DNA from 3 places in the Trinickia sp. HAY1-2D genome. Region 3 is predicted to be linked to each of the others. Evidence: predicted binding sites of a transcription regulator. Region 3 holds the regulator's gene; each other region holds the start of a gene.
The links. The regulator LexA, encoded in region 3, represses DNA repair genes until DNA is damaged. The targets are predictions, from matches to a motif close to ACTGTATNNNNATACAGT.

Region 1 (5,505 bases), 1.4 Mb from region 3:
GTGCTTGCGGCCGACAAGATCGCCGAGCCGACCGAACACGAGTGCGCCGAACGGCCGCACGGCAAAGCCGGCCGCGAAACCGAGCAACGTAAAGATGAAGCCGGCGGTGGGATTGACGCCCGCGAAAAAGCTCTTGCTGATATAGACGGCGAGCGAGCCCGCCAGATAGAAGTCGTACCACTCGAAAACAGTGCCGAGCGACGACGCGAAGATCACCTTCTTCTCGTCGGCGCTCATCGGCGCGTGCGAAATGTGCCCGCCTACCGTTGCCATGTGTGTCTCCTCATATTGGACAGCAGTTCCATATGTCCAAATTTGGGACACACGGCTGCTTGCGGTCGATTATTGGGAGGCAAACTTACGTCGGACTGACGCCAGGACCGGCTGCTGGTTTACGCCTACGCTAATGGGCGTTTAAGGTATCGTCGGATATTTGTCTGGAACATCGCCCAAATTCGCCTAAAACCGTTCTGCGAAGGGCGCGCTGACGGCGGGCTGCCCACATGCCCGGAATCGGGCCGGCAATATTCAGGGTAAATCCGGGGTGCCTTCGATGAGCGGCAGACTGATTCGCACGAGCGTGCCCGCGAGCCGGGGCGAGGTTTGGTAGACATGGTCGTCGATCGTCAGCGTGCCCCCGTGCATCGTCGAGATTTCCCGCACGATGGCCAGCCCGAGCCCGCTTCCGTCCCCTTCACGCCCGAGAATCCGATAGAACCGCTCGACGACTTTCGGCCGCTCCGCAGGGGCGATGCCGGGTCCCGTGTCCTCGACTTCGAGATGAACCAACCGCTTGTCGCGCGCGAGCACCACGCGCACGGTGATGCGCCCGCCAGTCGGGGTATAGCGGATGGCGTTATCGATCACGTTCGAAAGCATCTCGCGAAGCATGACGGCATTACCGGCGACCATGGCGGGCGGATCGCGGCCCTCCTCGGGGCCCTCGTAGCCGAGATCCATCTGTTTGGCCAGCGCGGCGCGTACCCAGTCGCGCACAGCCAATCGCGCGAGATGCGCAATCTCGATGGGCGCGAAGATTTGCCCCGACATGCGATTTTCGGCGCGCGCGAGGGCGAGCAACTGAGTCACGAGCCGCGCCGCCTGGTCGGAACTTGCCGCAATCTGTTCGAGCGATAGGCGCACCTCGGGCGACACGTCCTGCCGCAATGCCAACTCGGCTTGCGTGTGCAGCCCAGCAAGCGGCGTTTTCATCTGATGCGCCGCATCGGCAATGAAGCGCTTTTGCAGATCGATGTTTTGCGCGAGGCGCGTGAGCAGATCGTTGAACGAGGTGACGAGCGGCTCGATCTCGGGTGGCGCACGCTGCGCTTCGAGTGGCGACAAGTCGTCGGGCCGGCGCGCGCGCAAGTTGGCCTGCAGCGCCGTCAGCGGCGCAAGCCCGCGCGAAAGGCCGAACCATACCAACACGATCGCAAGCGGCAGAATCACGAACTGCGGCAGGATCACGCCCTTGATGATGTCGTTGGCGAGCGCGCTGCGCTTGTCGAACGTTTCGCCGACCTGCACCAGCACCGTTTGCCCGGCCGGAGAGACCGGCAATTCGACGCTCGTATACGCGATACGGATATCGTTGCCGTGCAAGATCGCGTCACGGAATTCGACGATACCGGGCTGAGGGCGATCGTCATCGGCCGGCTGCGGCATATCGGGCACGCCGGCAACGAGCTCGCCGCGTGTGCCGAGCACCTGGTAGAAAACCTTGTCGGTGTTGTCGCCATTCAGAAAGTCGCGCGCGGCAGCGGGCAGCGAGAGTTCCGCCACGCCGCCCACCGGATGGATCTGGCGCGCGAGCACATAGGCATCGGTCTCGAGCGCGCGATCGAACGGACCATTGGCGATCGTCTTCGCCACGAGGTAGGTCACCGCAATGCTCATCGGCCAGAGCAGCAACAGCGGCGCGAGCATCCAGTCGAGAATTTCCCCGAAAAGCGAGCGCGGTCGCTCCGGCCCGCCCGCATCGGCTTCGTCGGGCGGTGCGTACGGATTGGCGGCGTGCGTATGCGCGGCGCTGTCGGGTGTCTTGCTCGCTGCCGCGGATGCGTCGTGCGAGCCGGCCGAGGGTGCCGGGCGCGAGCGCGGTGGCGCGCCGTCGTCCTGTGTCGAGACGCGCGAACCCATTACATGCCTACTTGGATGCAGGTTTTGCGGCGGAATCGGTCGCACGGGGCGCGGTGGGTGCCGTGGCGGCGGCAGCAGCACCATCGGCGGTGCTCTGGGACGGCGCGTCGGCTACCGGTCCGTTCGAGCTTGCGGCGGGCTTTTCGAGGCAATAGCCGAGCCCTCGCACCGTGATGATGCGCACGCCGCTCGGCTCGATCTTTTTGCGCAGACGATGCACGTACACTTCGATTGCGTTGTTGCTGACTTCCTCGCCCCACTCGCACAGATGATCGACGAGCTGTTCCTTCGAAACCAGCCGCCCGATCCGCTGCAGCAATATTTCCAGCACGCCGAGTTCGCGCGCGGAGAGATCGACCACCTGATCGCTCACATAGGCGATGCGCCCGACCTGATCGAACGCGAGCGAGCCGTGGCGGATGACGGTCGGCCCGCCGCCCGTGCCGCGGCGCGTCAGCGCGCGGACGCGCGCTTCGAGTTCGTTCAGATGAAAAGGCTTGGCCATGTAGTCGTCGGCGCCGAGATCGAGCCCTTTCACGCGCTCGTCGACGCTATCCGCGGCCGTCAGAATCAGTACGGGCAGGCTCGAATTGCGCGCGCGCAGACGGCGCAGCACTTCCAGCCCCGACATGCGCGGCAACCCCAGATCGAGAATCAGCAGATCGAACGTCTGCATCGAAAGGGCGGCGTCGGCCTCGCTGCCGCCCTTGACGTGATCGACGGCATAGCCCGATTGGCGGAGTGATCGGACGAGGCCGTCCGCGAGTATGCTGTCGTCTTCGGCAATGAGTATTCGCATGATGCGCGGGCTGGCCGGCTCGTCGGCGTCGAGCCCGACAGGCCGCAGTCTCCAATGTATTTCGAGGTCTCGCCGCGGCCGGAGCAACCGAAAGTTGCGCCGTGCTCGCCGCCCGGCTCGTTGCCGCCATGCAAATCCGCGTTGTACCGGGCTTGCAAAGAACCCTGTTTTTTTATACAGTACTTGCGTTTCGTGTGCCGGCCAGTACTCGGCCCGCCCGCCACAGACGCCGCTCATCATAGCAAAGGACGATTCATGGAAGAAAGCAAGAAAGGCTCGGCTGGACTGACGGCTGAAAAGAGCAAGGCGCTGGCCGCCGCGCTCGCGCAGATCGAAAAGCAGTTCGGCAAAGGGTCGGTCATGCGGCTCGGCGATGGCGAAGTGGCCGAAGACATCCAGGTGGTCTCCACGGGCTCGCTCGGCCTCGATATCGCGCTTGGTGTCGGCGGCCTGCCGCGTGGGCGTGTGGTCGAGATCTACGGTCCCGAATCGTCGGGCAAGACGACGCTGACGCTGCAAGTCATTGCCGAGATGCAAAAGCTCGGCGGCACGGCGGCGTTCATCGATGCCGAGCACGCGCTCGATATCCAATATGCGGCGAAGCTCGGCGTGAACGTGAACGATCTGCTCGTGTCGCAGCCCGACACGGGCGAGCAGGCGCTTGAAATTGCCGACGCGCTCGTGCGCTCGGGCTCGATCGACATGATCGTGATCGATTCGGTCGCGGCGCTCGTGCCGAAGGCGGAAATCGAAGGCGAGATGGGCGATTCGCTGCCGGGCCTGCAGGCGCGCCTGATGTCGCAGGCGCTGCGCAAGCTCACGGGCACGATCAAGCGTACCAATTGCCTCGTGATCTTCATCAACCAGATCCGTATGAAGATCGGCGTGATGTTCGGCAACCCCGAAACCACCACGGGCGGCAATGCGCTCAAGTTCTATGCTTCGGTGCGGCTCGACATCCGCCGTATCGGTTCGATCAAGAAGAACGACGAAGTCATTGGCAACGAGACTCGCGTGAAGGTGGTCAAGAACAAGGTCTCGCCGCCGTTCCGCGAAGCGATTTTCGACATCTTGTATGGCGAGGGTATTTCGCGCCAGGGCGAGATCATCGATCTCGGCGTACAAGCGAAGATCGTCGACAAGGCCGGCGCCTGGTACAGCTACAGCGGTGAGCGCATCGGCCAGGGCAAGGACAACGCGCGCGAATTCCTGCGCGAGAATCCCGATATCGCGCGCGAGATCGAAAACCGCATCCGTGAGTCGCTGGGCGTCAATGCCATGCCACCGGCGGCCGATGCAGGCGTCGCAGTAGCCGGCGAAGAGGAGTAAGCGCCGCGTGATGCGCAAGGTCCGCGCTGCATCGGGTACCGTCGGTGCCGCCGCGCGCGGACAGCGCTCGCTTCGGGCGCGCGCCCTCGATTACCTGTCGAGGCGCGAATACAGCCGTGTCGAGTTGTCGCGCAAGTTGTCTCAGTTTGCCGAACCCGAAGAATCGGTCGAGGCGCTCGTCGATTCACTCGAGCGCGAGGGCTGGCTGTCCGATGCCCGGTTCGTCGAAAGCGTCGTGCATCGGCGTGCTCAGCGGATGGGCACGACGCGCATCGTCAGCGAATTGCGCCGGCATGCCGTTGACGATTCGCTCGTCGAGGCGGTTGGCTCGAAGCTTCGCGAAACTGAACTCGCGCGCGCCTTGGCGGTCTGGCGCAAGAAATTCGGTACGCTCCCGCAAACGCCTGCCGAGCGCGCGAAACAAGCGCGCTTTTTGGCGATGCGCGGATTTTCACAGGCTATCGCCATGCAGATTCTCAAGGGCCAGGGCGAGCCTGATGAGTCGAGCGACTGGAGCGACGGCTAGTCGCGATCGCATCGTACAGCCATCCGTGACGAGGTTCCTGGGCGCTCCCGGGGGACTGGACGCTCGGGCCAGCCAGCGTTCCGAGCGATGGTTCCCACTATGCTAAAATCTTCGGGTTTCCTCGCCAGCCGTCTTCCCTCCCATGCCGCCTTTACCGCCCGTGTCCCGCCCGTTGCGCTGTCATTCACGCGCGATTCGAGCGGAAGCCTTCGGGCGCGAGGATGGCCTCCGGGACATCGGGACGCGTCTGACCGACCACCCGCCTCGTGTCGAGGCGAATAGGGTGCAGTGTCCCTGTCCCCTCGAAGTTTCCCCTCTCGCCTACCGCGCCCGCGTCGGGCTCAAATTCCCCGATTACTTTTGCCGCCGCTCGATACGTCACCTGCCTGCACAGGCTGGGGCGTGCATGGCGCAGCGAGGCGAAGGTGGTACGCGCGCAGATACGGACGAGGCCGGCACGACCGGTGCCAGGGCAGCCAGCGATTACGAAGTTCAATCCAACTCTTAGACTGAAGGGAATCACGCATGAAGATTCACGAGTACCAGGGTAAGGAAATCCTGCGGAAATTCGGCGTCGCGGTACCGCGCGGCAAGCCCGTGTTTTCTGTGGATGACGCGGTGAAAGCCGCCGAGGAGCTCGGTGGCCCGGTCTGGGTCGTCAAGGCGCAGATTCACGCGGGCGGCCGTGGCAAGGGCGGCGGCGTGAAGGTCG
Region 2 (5,505 bases), on a different contig from region 3:
GCGCTCGCGATAGATCCAGTAGCAGCTTCGGTCTTGCGCCTGAGCCACGAAGTAATCGCGCGTCACGAGTTCGCCGTCGAACCAGCCGGCCTCGATCCGCTCGCCGGTCGAAACGATCTTGAGCGGCGAGCCGTAGAACGGACGATGCTGACGCATCAGCAAACGCACGGGCGTCTCGAGCAACCAGGTGGGACGCGGCAGGACCGCGGGCGCGCTCGCCGCTTGGATCTTGGCATGCACCGGCACCCAACGGTTCGCGATCTCGGGACGATAGTCGGCCGCCGGCGCCGCGCGCAGCACGTTTTCTTCTCCCAAACGCGCGACGAGCAACTCGATGAGCCGCGCATGATCCTGTGCCGAGCCGCCGGGCTCGGGAAAGAGCGTTTCCGAGGCCGGCACCGCCGGCGCCACGTTCGTCGCTTCGAGCCGAAGCGCGATGACCGAGCCCGGCAGCGTCAGACGTCCCAAACGTTCTTTGAGCAGCTTGACGAGATGATCTTCGCGCCAGGTCGGCTCGCCGAGCGCGATCGCGAGCGCCGTGGGCTCCATCGCTTCGCGGCCGCGCTCGTGTTCGAGAAAAAACGTTGCCGCCGCGAGCGACAGCTGGCGGGCCACGAGCCAGCCGCACAATTGCACGATGAGCCGGCGCGCGGCGAACAGCATGCCTTCCGCATGCTCGATGCGGTCGGGCAGTTCGATGCGGGCCACAAAGACGGGCGGCGGCTCCAGCCAGTCGAAAAGCTCGGGCGCCCCGCCGAAAGCCTGATCGAGCGATGCGAGCACTTCGGCGCCGCAGCGTCTTTGCAAACCCGCGCGCGGCAACCGGCGAATATCGGCAATCGTCTTGCAGCCGAGACCAGTCAACCAATCGGCGAACGGTTGGAGATCCGGCACCGTGCCGAACGGCAGCCTGTCGAGTTCGCGCGCGAGCGAACGCATCGCGAGAAAACGGCGCTGACCGTTCTGAACGAGCAGCCAGGCTCCCTGCCCCGTAGGCGCCGCACTGACGCGCGCGCTCAGGCCCATCTCGCGCAAGACGATTCGCACCTGCCGGCACAATCGCAGCATCCCGCCGAACAGACGCAGGCTCGCACTGACATCGACAAGCAGGGTTGTTCCATCCACCCTGCTCACTTCCGGCGAAAACTGCATCAGCGCCATGGCGACTTCGCGCTGCGCGGCCTCTTCCTTGGTCAGGTCGCGCTCGTAAATAGTGGCACCCGGCGCCAGCGTCAGCACGCCCCCGCGGCGCATGCCCAGCTGCACGCCCGCTGCGCGCGCGGCATCATCGGCCACGATGACGCTGTCTTTTTCGAGTACGACCGCGCCTTGTGCCGCTTCAGGCCACCACTTCGGCCGGAATACCTCCAGCTGGAGTCGGTACAGTTTGACGGCGAGAAATACGCGCATGACGGCTGAACAAAATAGGACTGGGATGCAGAGGAATCGACAAGGCTTCGGCGCGTGTCGGCCCTCGTCGCTTCACGATATCGACGCTGATGCCGTCGTCCGCCGGGCGCACCGCCAGCCGCAGTAACGCCGGCGAGGCCTGCTGAGCGGCTGCGAGCGGCCTCACCATGACAAAAAGCGTGTCCGACGACTGAGCAGCAAGATGCAGCCGCCGCAACGAGGCCGTTTGCACCTGCTGCGCCCAAAAGAGCACCACCCCGCACGTGCCAGCCCGGAGCATCTGCTCGGCAGACCAGAGGGCATCAGGCATTTTGGCCGCGCGCACCTGAATCAATTGTTCGAGGGGCACATCCAGATAGGCGAAGGCCGGCCCATTGGGCACATGCGGGGGCTGCACGAGCGCAATGGGACGCCGGCCCTGTGCCGCGAGCACCGGCCGCAACAGCCGCATTTCGCCTACCCCCGGCTGCTGAATCAGCAGATCCACGAGTGCTCCGAGGGGCCAGCCGCCGCCCGGCAGCTCGGCCGACAATGCCGCATAACCCGTATCCACTGTACGCAGGCCACCCCGCGCCAGCTGCGACGCGCGCCAGAGCGAAGGGTGAACGTCTTCGGGATGGGAAAGAGCGGCAAACATCGGACAATTGCGCAATAACCTGTATGGATGTACAGTATGCTACACGTATTCGGAGTGTTCCGAATAGGTACTTTTTGGGATGACGGCAGGAAAATGAAGAGCGGGCGCCGGCAACGCACCCCGTAAATCTGGGAGGTGGACGATTCCTCGCTGGCCCTCCACTATTGGCCGGCTGGAATGGCGCATGCGTCGGCATCCCTCGTCACCGCGTCCCCGAGCGTCCTTGCGTCACGGGCCCGCGGCATCATTCATCACGAACTGGCTCGATACTGCAGCGTCCTATTTCAATGGAACCCGAACGATACAGAGGCTATGAAATCTGGGGCCACGTCATCGCGCAAGACGAGCGCTTTGCCGCGAGCGGCACCGTCACGCGGAACAACGAGCTGATTCAAGGCTCCGGTATCCTCGCTTTTTTCGCTACCGAAGAGGAAGCCCGCGCAGCGGGCATCGAATGGGCACGCGCGTGGGTTGATTGCCACCGATGACGCACGTATCCCTTTAATTGCGGGGGGCGTCATGCTTTGATTAAAATGCTGTCATTGATGAATGGAGCACAGCATGGCGAGCATGACGATTCGTAACATCGACGACCAGCTTAAGGCGCGGCTGCGCGTGCAGGCTGCTCAGCACGGCCACTCTATGGAAGACGAGGCCCGCGACATTCTACGGGCGGCACTTTCGACCAGCGCTCGAATCGAGCAGCGCAGTCTCGCGGAATCTATTCGTAGCCGAATCGAGCCGCTCGGCGGTGTTGAACTCGATCTGCCCGCTCGCGAGGCAATCGCCGACCGTGTGAACCTGGGTCCATGATTGTTCTCGACACGAACGTCCTCTCGGAAATCCTGCGGCCCGCGCCTGATTCTCGCGTAATGGCATGGCTGGCGCTCCAGCCGCGCGCCGCGCTTTTCACTACGACTGTCACCGAGGCAGAAATCCTATACGGCGTCCGCTTGTTGGCCGATGGTTCGCGAAAAGAAGCGCTGTCAATCGCCATCGAAGATATTTTCGATAAGGACTTTGCGGACAGGCTTCTAAGCTTCGACAGCGACGCTGCAGCCATGTATGCCGACATCGCTGCCTCGGGAAGAAACAGCGGCAGGCCAATCAGTCAGTTCGATGCGATGATCGCTGCAGTAACGAAGTCCAGAGGAGCGACGCTGGCGACCCGCAACGTAAAGGACTTCGTCAATTGAGGTGTTGCTATCGTGGATCCTTGGGCCACGTAAATTGAACCGAGTTCGCCACGCGGTACGATGACGGTCTTGCGCTCCGCGCGCGGCTGTCACTGCCATCACCGCCGCGGAGCCCATCGCCCTTTTCCGATGGAGTCCGCATGAAGCATTTGCTGTCGAAATTCGTCGTCACGGCGGCGATTGCCGCACTGACGCCCCTTACCTCGCTTCATGCCGCCACGCCGCCCGGCATCTTCGTGATCGCCACGCAAATCGGCGAGTTCACGACACTGGACCCGAGCGAAATCTACGAGCTCGTGCCGTCTGAATACGTGGCAAATGTCTATGAGCGGCTCGTGCAGATCGATCTGCACGACCCCTCCAAGTTCGAAAGCAAGCTCGCGCAGTCGTGGAGTGTCGGTGCCGACGGCACCACATATACGTTCAAGCTGCGCCCTGGCGTCAAATTCCACTCAGGCAATCCTGTCACGGCCGACGACGTCGCATGGTCGCTGCAACGCACCGTGCTGCTCGGCAAAGGTCCGGCCGGCGTATTGGCCGATCTTGGCCTCACCAAAGAAAACGTCACGCAGCAGGTTCGAAAGATCGACGAACAGACCGTGACGCTGCAGACCGATCGCAAATATGCGCCGAGCTTCGTCCTGAACGTCTTGAGCGCGGGCCCCGGCTCGATTCTCGACAAGAAGCTGCTGCTTTCGCACGAACAAAACGGCGACGCCGGCAGCGCATGGCTCAGGACCCACGACGCCGGCTCCGGGCCCTACCAGCTCGTCAAGTGGACGCCGAACGAAAGTCTCGTGCTGCAGCGATTCGACGATTACCGCGCCCCGTATCCCATGAAGCGCATCGTGCTGCGTCACGTGCCCGAAGCCTCGGCGCAACGGCTGCTGCTCGAAAACGGCGACGCCGACGCCGCGCGCAATCTGAGCCCCGACAGCCTCGCGGCGCTTTCGAAAGCGGGCAAGATCCATGTGGCGTCGTGGCCCGCTTCGGCATTGCTCTATCTGAGCCTGAATACGAAAAACCCGAATCTGGCGAAGCCTGAAGTGCAGCAGGCCATGAAATGGCTCATCGATTACGACGGCATTCAGCGCAATATCGTCAGTACCACTTACAAAGTGCATCAAACCTTTCTGCCCGACGGTTTTCTCGGGGTGCTCGATGCGAACCCGTACCGTCTGGACGTGCCCAAGGCGAAGATGTTGCTCGCAAAAGCAGGCCTGCCGAATGGCTTCGAAGTGACGATGGACATGCCGAACGACTACCCGTTCGTGGAAATCGCGCAAGCGCTGCAAGCGAGCTTCGCGCAAGGCGGCATCAAAGTGAAGCTGATCCCCGGCGACGCCAAGCAGGCGATCGGCAAGTACCGCGCGCGTCAGCACGATATCTTCATCGGCGAATGGTCGTCCGACTACATGGATCCGAACAGCAATGCGCGCGGCTTCGCCTGGAATCCGGACAACTCCGATCAATCGAAGTACAAAATGCTGGCGTGGCGCAACAGTTGGAACATTCCGCAGCTGACCGCCGAAACGGAGGCAGCGCTCGTCGAACCGGCGCCTGCGCAACGCGCGAAGCGATATGCCGCCCTGCAGCGGCAGGTACTCGACCATTCGCCGTTTATCATCATGTTCGAAAAAGTCGTTCAGGTGGCTACACGCCCCGGCGTCACCGGGCCGGAAGTTGGCCCCATCAACGATCTGACGTCTTACCGGACATTGAAGAAATAACTACGTTCGACGGAGCAGGCCATTCAATTGGGAGCGCGCATGAAACACTGGTTGCCCAAGTCCACCGCGGCACTGCCCGCGATCTTTCTCCCGGTATGCCTCGCAATCGGCTTGTCATTGACCGCACCGGTCGACGCTCGGGCTGCAACGCCGAAGGATATGTTCGTCATGGCCACGCTGCTGGACGAATTCACCACCCTCGATCCCGGCGAAATTTACGAGCTCGTGCCAGAAGAGTATGCCGCGAACACCTATGACCGCCTCGTTCGCGTCGATCTGGCCGACCCGTCGAAATTCAACGGCGACGTCGCGCAATCGTGGACAGTGAGTCCTGACGGGCTGACGTTCACGTTCAAGCTACGCCCCGGCTTGAAGTTCCATTCGGGCAATCCGCTCACGGCGGACGACGTTGCCTGGTCGATCCAGCGCGCCGTACAGCTCGACAAGGGTCCGGCAGCCGTACTCACGGGCATCGGACTCACGAAAGAGAATGTGATCGGGAAAGTGAAAGCGATCGACGATTCCACGGTCT
Region 3 (5,505 bases):
GACGGCGCATGAGCAAGAGCCCGTGACTGCAGCGCCCGCCAAGGCTGGCGCGGGAACGGAAACCTGAGCGCCGACAGGCAGCGCGCGCACGCTACTGATTCAGGTTGACCGCGAAGAGCTTCCACGAGAACCAGCCGTCGCGCCGCAGCAGCACGCTGTAGGGCCGGCTTTGCGCATCGCGCCGATAGGTGACGACGAATTGATCGATGCCGTCATATCCCGCGCTCGCTCGCGGCGGTTCAGTAGGAGCAGGCGCAGGCGCGGGCGCGTTGGATTGCCCCTGGCCCGACGCGGCAGAGTCCTCGTCGGGTTGTGCGCCCGGCTGCGGCGGCGTTTCGCCCGGTTCGCCGCGGGGGGCAAGCCGTTCAATAGCGCCGCGACGCCGTCCGGCGTGGCATAAGCGTCAACGAGCGGGCCAATCAGCGCCATACCGACCAGCGCACCGAGTGCCGCGAACGGATGCTCCCGTTTTTGCTCATCGATGCGGCGAGCCAGCATCTCGGTCACCTGCTGCTTCAGGCTCGTGCGCAGCGCCGGATAGTCGACGTAGCGATTGACGATTTCGGCATTCCGAGCGTCCGCCGCGCGCTTGAGCCGATCCAGCACAAGATACGGCGAGGCGTACGCCAAGGCGGCCACCCCGAGGACGATAACGGCAATGAGGACGGCGACAGCGGTGACGAGCCGATGCCGGCGGCCGAGACTCCTTTGATCGTTCATCATTCGATAGTCAGCTCATTCGGATGGAATTCAGATGGACTGCTTCCGACGCGAAACGATCCCGGCCGTCATCACTAGCGGTAACAACCTGTTTCAGCGGGCAATGGGACCCATGCGCCCCGGCGTTGTCCCCTCGCATTCAACCCAAACTGGCTGAGCGCAGCCCGGCGCGCTCCTCGTCGATGCACCGATCGATCATGCGGCACACCGCGTCGATCGTGCCGACAAGGATTACGCGCGACGCGCCGTGATAAACCCGGACAGGAGCGCGGCGTGCCGGCTCCGCGTGCAGGCCGCTGTTGAGTGACACACGGGCAAACGCGGGCTGTGTCGACGGCTGGAGGCCGGAAGACGACGACGCAAACGTCGATTCGCGCCCCGCGGTGCGCAACGGAGTTGCCTCGAGCGGCGGGCAGGGAATGAGGCCGCGCAAACGACGCAGGCGGCCGAAGGCGCGAAACGGAATAAGGCGGGCAAGGCGGTCCATGGCGTCTCCGTGATGTTCGTAATTCAGAATTCGGTGGGACGAATCAAGCCGACGGCAATCCCCTCGAGCGCGAACTCCGCGCTGCCGGCGTGCACGAAGATGTTTTCGTAATCGGGGTTCTCGGCGATCAGTTCGAGACCGTCGGGGCGGCGCTTCAAGCGCTTGACCGTGACGTCGTCCCCAAGACGCGCGACGATGATTTGACCGTCATTCGCTTCAGTGCGCTTTTGCACCGCCAGCAGGTCGCCATCGAGAATGCCGGCGTCGCGCATCGACAGGCCCCGCACCTTGAGCAGGTAATCCGGTTTGCTCGAAAAGAGCGCCGGGTCACAGGCGTAATGCTGCGAGATATGCTCCTGCGCCAGGATGGGGCTGCCCGCTGCGACTCGTCCGACCAGCGGCAGCGACAATTGCATGAGCGCCGCATGCGGCAGCGAAAGCTGACGCGGCGCATCGTCCAGACCGAGCAGCCGGATGCCGCGCGATGCACCCGCGGCCAGTTCGATGACACCCTTTCGCGCCAGCGCGCGCAAGTGCTCTTCAGCGGAGTTTGCCGAGCTGAAACCCAGCGCCGCGGCGATTTCGGCGCGGGTGGGCGGAAAACCACTGTGCTCGATCGATTGCCGGATCAGATCGAATACCTGCTGCTGCCGTGCGGTGAGTTTGGTCATAGGGCCACTGTATGTATGAACAGGTTGCTGTATTTTTATACAGTATCGAGCGGATTTCAAGCAAAACGTTGCGACCCCGCTGCGAAAACTCGCAGGGCCGCCTTTAGCAGCTTTTCGTATAAAAAAATGAAAATCCATTCGTTCCGCTCATAAGGGCGACCGTCTAGACTGGCCCGACTTCATACAAACGCCGGCAGGCAGAGGGGAAACGCATGAGCACACGGGGAACGGCGCGTTCCGGCGCGCGCAGACGCTGGTTGGCGGGGATGGCCGCCGGCACGGCGGCGCTGATCCTGGGGTCGCCGAGCGCATTTGCGCAAACGACGCTGCTCAATGTTTCCTACGACCCGACGCGCGAGCTCTATCAAGACGTCGACAAGGCTTTCGCCGCGCAATGGAAAGCCCAAACGGGCGAGACGCTTTCGATCCGTCAGTCGCACGGCGGCTCCGGTGCGCAGGCGCGCTCGGTGCTCGACGGCCTGCAGGCCGACGTCGTGACACTCGCGCTGGCCTACGACATCCAGGCGCTGGCCGACCGTGGCCTCGTGGCGCAGGACTGGCAAAAGCGGTTGCCGGACAACGCCTCGCCCTATACGTCGACGATCGTGTTCCTCGTGCGCAGCGGCAACCCCAAGCACATCAAGGATTGGGACGATCTGGTGAAACCGGGGGTTTCGATCGTGACCCCGAACCCCAAGACTTCGGGCGGGGCGCGCTGGAATTACCTGGCGGCCTGGGCCTATGCGCTCAACCGGCCGGGCGGCGACGCCGTCAAGGCCCGCGCGTTCGTCACTGCGCTCTATCGCAATGCGGGCGTGCTCGATTCGGGAGCGCGCGGCGCGACGACGAGCTTCGTGCAACGCAGTCTCGGCGATGTGCTGATCGCGTGGGAGAACGAGGCGTTTCTCGCACGCAAGGAATTCGGCGCGGACAAGTTCGAGATCGTGGTGCCGTCGGCCAGCATCCTGGCGGAGCCCCCGGTGGCGGTCGTGGACCGCGTCGTCGAGCGGCGAGGCACGCGCAAGCTCGCCGAAGCGTATCTGCGGTTTCTCTATACCGACGAAGGACAGCGGATCGCGGCGCGCAACTACTATCGGCCGCGCGCCACCAATTTGCCGGCCGATCTGACCGCGCAGTTCCCCAAGCTCAAGCTCTACACGGTCGATGCCACATTCGGCGGCTGGACCAACGCGCAAAAGACGCACTTTGCCGACGGTGGAGTGTTCGATTCGATTTATCAGCCGCATTGAGCGGTGCCCGCCTATCGGTCGACAGCATGACGAAATTCGCTTTTCGCAAACCCGGCGCCTTGCCCGGCTTCGGTCTGACACTCGGTCTCACGCTGACCTACCTGGGTCTCGTCGTGCTCATACCGCTCGCCATGGCCTTTTTGAAGGCGGCGACGCTCGGACCCGCGCCGTTCTTCGCGGCTGTCGCTTCGCCGCGCGTTGTTGCCTCGTATCGTTTGACGATCGGCGCCGCGGCGGTTGGGGCACTCATCAACGGCGCGTTCGGCCTGCTCGTCGCGTGGGTGCTCGTGCGCTATCGGTTTCCCGGCAAACGGTTCGTCGATGCCATCGTCGATCTGCCGTTCGCGCTGCCGACCGCGGTGGCCGGTATCGCACTCGCGACGGTCTACTCCGAGCACGGATGGATCGGCCGGTGGCTCGCGCCGCTCGGCCTCAAAGTGGCATTTACGCCGCTTGGCGTGCTGGTCGCGTTGACGTTCATCGGCCTGCCGTTCGTCGTGCGAACAGTGGAGCCGGTCCTTGCCGATTTCGAGCGCGCGCAGGAAGAAGCCGCCGCCTGCCTTGGCGCCTCGCGCGCCCAGACGTTCATGCGCGTCGTGCTGCCCGCGCTCGTGCCCGCCTGGTCCACGGGGGTCGCGCTCGCGTTCGCGCGCGCACTCGGCGAATACGGTTCGGTCATCTTCATCGCCGGCAACATTCCGATGAAGTCCGAAGTCACCTCGCTCATCATCATCACCAAACTGGAACAGTACGACTATGCCGGCGCCACTGCGCTCGCCACCGCGATGCTCGTCGCTTCGTTCCTGATGCTTTTCGCGATCAACGCGCTGCAATGGCATTGGCAGCGGCGCACGAGTCCGCGTGGGCGCCGCCGGTCGGCTCTGACGAGCGGTACGACGATCTCGGGAGCGCTCACATGAACCAACTTGCTGCGACCGCCCGTTCGGCTCGCTCGCCGGCAGCGGATGGCGTGCGGGCACGAGCCGATACGCATGAAAATCGGGAGCGTGCTCAGACCGCCGGCATCCGCCGACCGGCCGCATCGGCGCGCCGGTTCGCGCCTGCGGCCCAGTGGGTGCCGCGCTGGACGCTCATCGGCATCGCGCTCGTTTTTCTCTCGCTGTTTCTCGTCGTGCCGTTGGCCGCCGTCTTCACCGAGGCGTTCAGCAAAGGTGTGCGCTTTTATTTCGAGTCGCTCGTCGAGCCCGATGCACGCGCGGCGATCGCGCTGACGCTCGGTGTCGCCGCGATTGCCGTGCCGCTCAATCTCGTGTTCGGGCTCGCCGCTTCGTGGGCGATCGCGAAGTTCGAGTTTCGAGGCCGCGCACTGCTCACGACGCTGATCGATCTGCCGTTCTCGGTGTCCCCCGTGATTTCGGGCGTCATATACGTGCTGCTGTTCGGCGCCCAAGGCTGGCTCGGTCCGTGGCTCGAGCGGCACGGACTTCAGATCGTGTTCGCGGTGCCGGGCATCGTGCTCGCGACGCTATTCGTGACGTTTCCGTTCGTCGCGCGCGAGCTGATTCCGCTCATGCAGGCGCAGGGTAAGGAGCAGGAGGAAGCGGCGCGGGTGCTCGGCGCGTCGGGCTGGCAAATCTGGCGCCGGGTCACGCTGCCGAACGTGAAGTGGGGCTTGCTCTACGGCGTGATTCTCTGCAACGCGCGGGCAATGGGCGAGTTCGGTGCGGTATCGGTGGTCTCGGGCCATATCCGCGGCCTGACCGACACCATGCCGCTGCATGTCGAGATTCTCTACAACGACTACAACTTCGCGGCCGCCTTCGCAGTCGCGTCGCTGCTCGCGTTGATCGCGCTCGCGACGCTGGTGGCGAAGCTCGTCGCGGAGCGCCGGATGGCCGCCGCCGGCATGGGCCGCACGCATCATCGATGAAAGGATCGTCATGAGCATCACCGTTCGCAATCTGGAAAAACATTTCGGCGACTTCAAGGCGCTCGACGACGTATCGCTCGAGTTCGGCCGCGGCGAGCTGGCGGCCTTGATCGGACCGTCGGGCTGCGGCAAGACGACTCTTTTGCGCGTGGTGGCCGGGCTCGAGTCGGCCGATGCCGGCGAAATCGTGTTGAATGGCCGCGACGTCACCGCCCTCGACGCGCGCGATCGGCGTGTCGGGTTCGTGTTCCAGCATTACGCGCTCTTTCGTCATATGACGGTCTTCGAGAACGTTGCGTTCGGACTGCGCGTCAAGCCGCGTCGCGAGCGATCCGCGGCCGCGGCGATCGACGCCAAAGTGCGGGAGCTGCTCGAACGCGTGCAGCTCCCGCAGCTCGGCCAGCGCTATCCCGCCGAACTCTCGGGCGGCCAGCGGCAGCGCGTGGCACTGGCGCGCGCGTTGGCGGTCGACCCGTCCGTGCTGTT

Region 1: the regulator LexA is predicted to act here: its motif matches at 3,102-3,119, upstream of recA (recombinase RecA).
Region 2: the regulator LexA is predicted to act here: its motif matches at 2,066-2,083, upstream of imuA (translesion DNA synthesis-associated protein ImuA).

What each region holds. Positions count from the first base shown of each region.
Region 1 is NZ_JBPGWX010000002.1:3,661,247-3,666,751, reverse strand. It holds gene ACR9ZC_RS24130 (MFS transporter) at 1-273, opposite strand, end outside; gene ACR9ZC_RS24125 (sensor histidine kinase N-terminal domain-containing protein) at 529-2,139, opposite strand; gene ACR9ZC_RS24120 (response regulator) at 2,147-2,938, opposite strand; gene recA (recombinase RecA) at 3,194-4,267, shown strand; partial or broken gene recX (recombination regulator RecX) at 4,269-4,793, shown strand; gene sucC (ADP-forming succinate--CoA ligase subunit beta) at 5,319-5,505, shown strand, end outside.
Region 2 is NZ_JBPGWX010000001.1:856,696-862,200, forward strand. It holds gene ACR9ZC_RS03755 (Y-family DNA polymerase) at 1-1,410, opposite strand, end outside; gene imuA (translesion DNA synthesis-associated protein ImuA) at 1,340-2,047, opposite strand; gene ACR9ZC_RS03765 (hypothetical protein) at 2,335-2,535, shown strand; gene ACR9ZC_RS03770 (FitA-like ribbon-helix-helix domain-containing protein) at 2,609-2,860, shown strand; gene ACR9ZC_RS03775 (PIN domain-containing protein) at 2,857-3,243, shown strand; gene ACR9ZC_RS03780 (ABC transporter substrate-binding protein) at 3,384-4,973, shown strand; gene ACR9ZC_RS03785 (ABC transporter substrate-binding protein) at 5,133-5,505, shown strand, end outside.
Region 3 is NZ_JBPGWX010000002.1:2,307,857-2,313,361, reverse strand. It holds gene ACR9ZC_RS17950 (universal stress protein) at 1-67, shown strand, start outside; partial or broken gene ACR9ZC_RS17945 (DUF2939 domain-containing protein) at 92-720, opposite strand; gene ACR9ZC_RS17940 (hypothetical protein) at 860-1,207, opposite strand; gene lexA (transcriptional repressor LexA) at 1,231-1,878, opposite strand; gene ACR9ZC_RS17930 (sulfate ABC transporter substrate-binding protein) at 2,091-3,128, shown strand; gene cysT (sulfate ABC transporter permease subunit CysT) at 3,155-4,048, shown strand; gene cysW (sulfate ABC transporter permease subunit CysW) at 4,045-5,019, shown strand; partial or broken gene ACR9ZC_RS17915 (sulfate/molybdate ABC transporter ATP-binding protein) at 5,030-5,505, shown strand, end outside.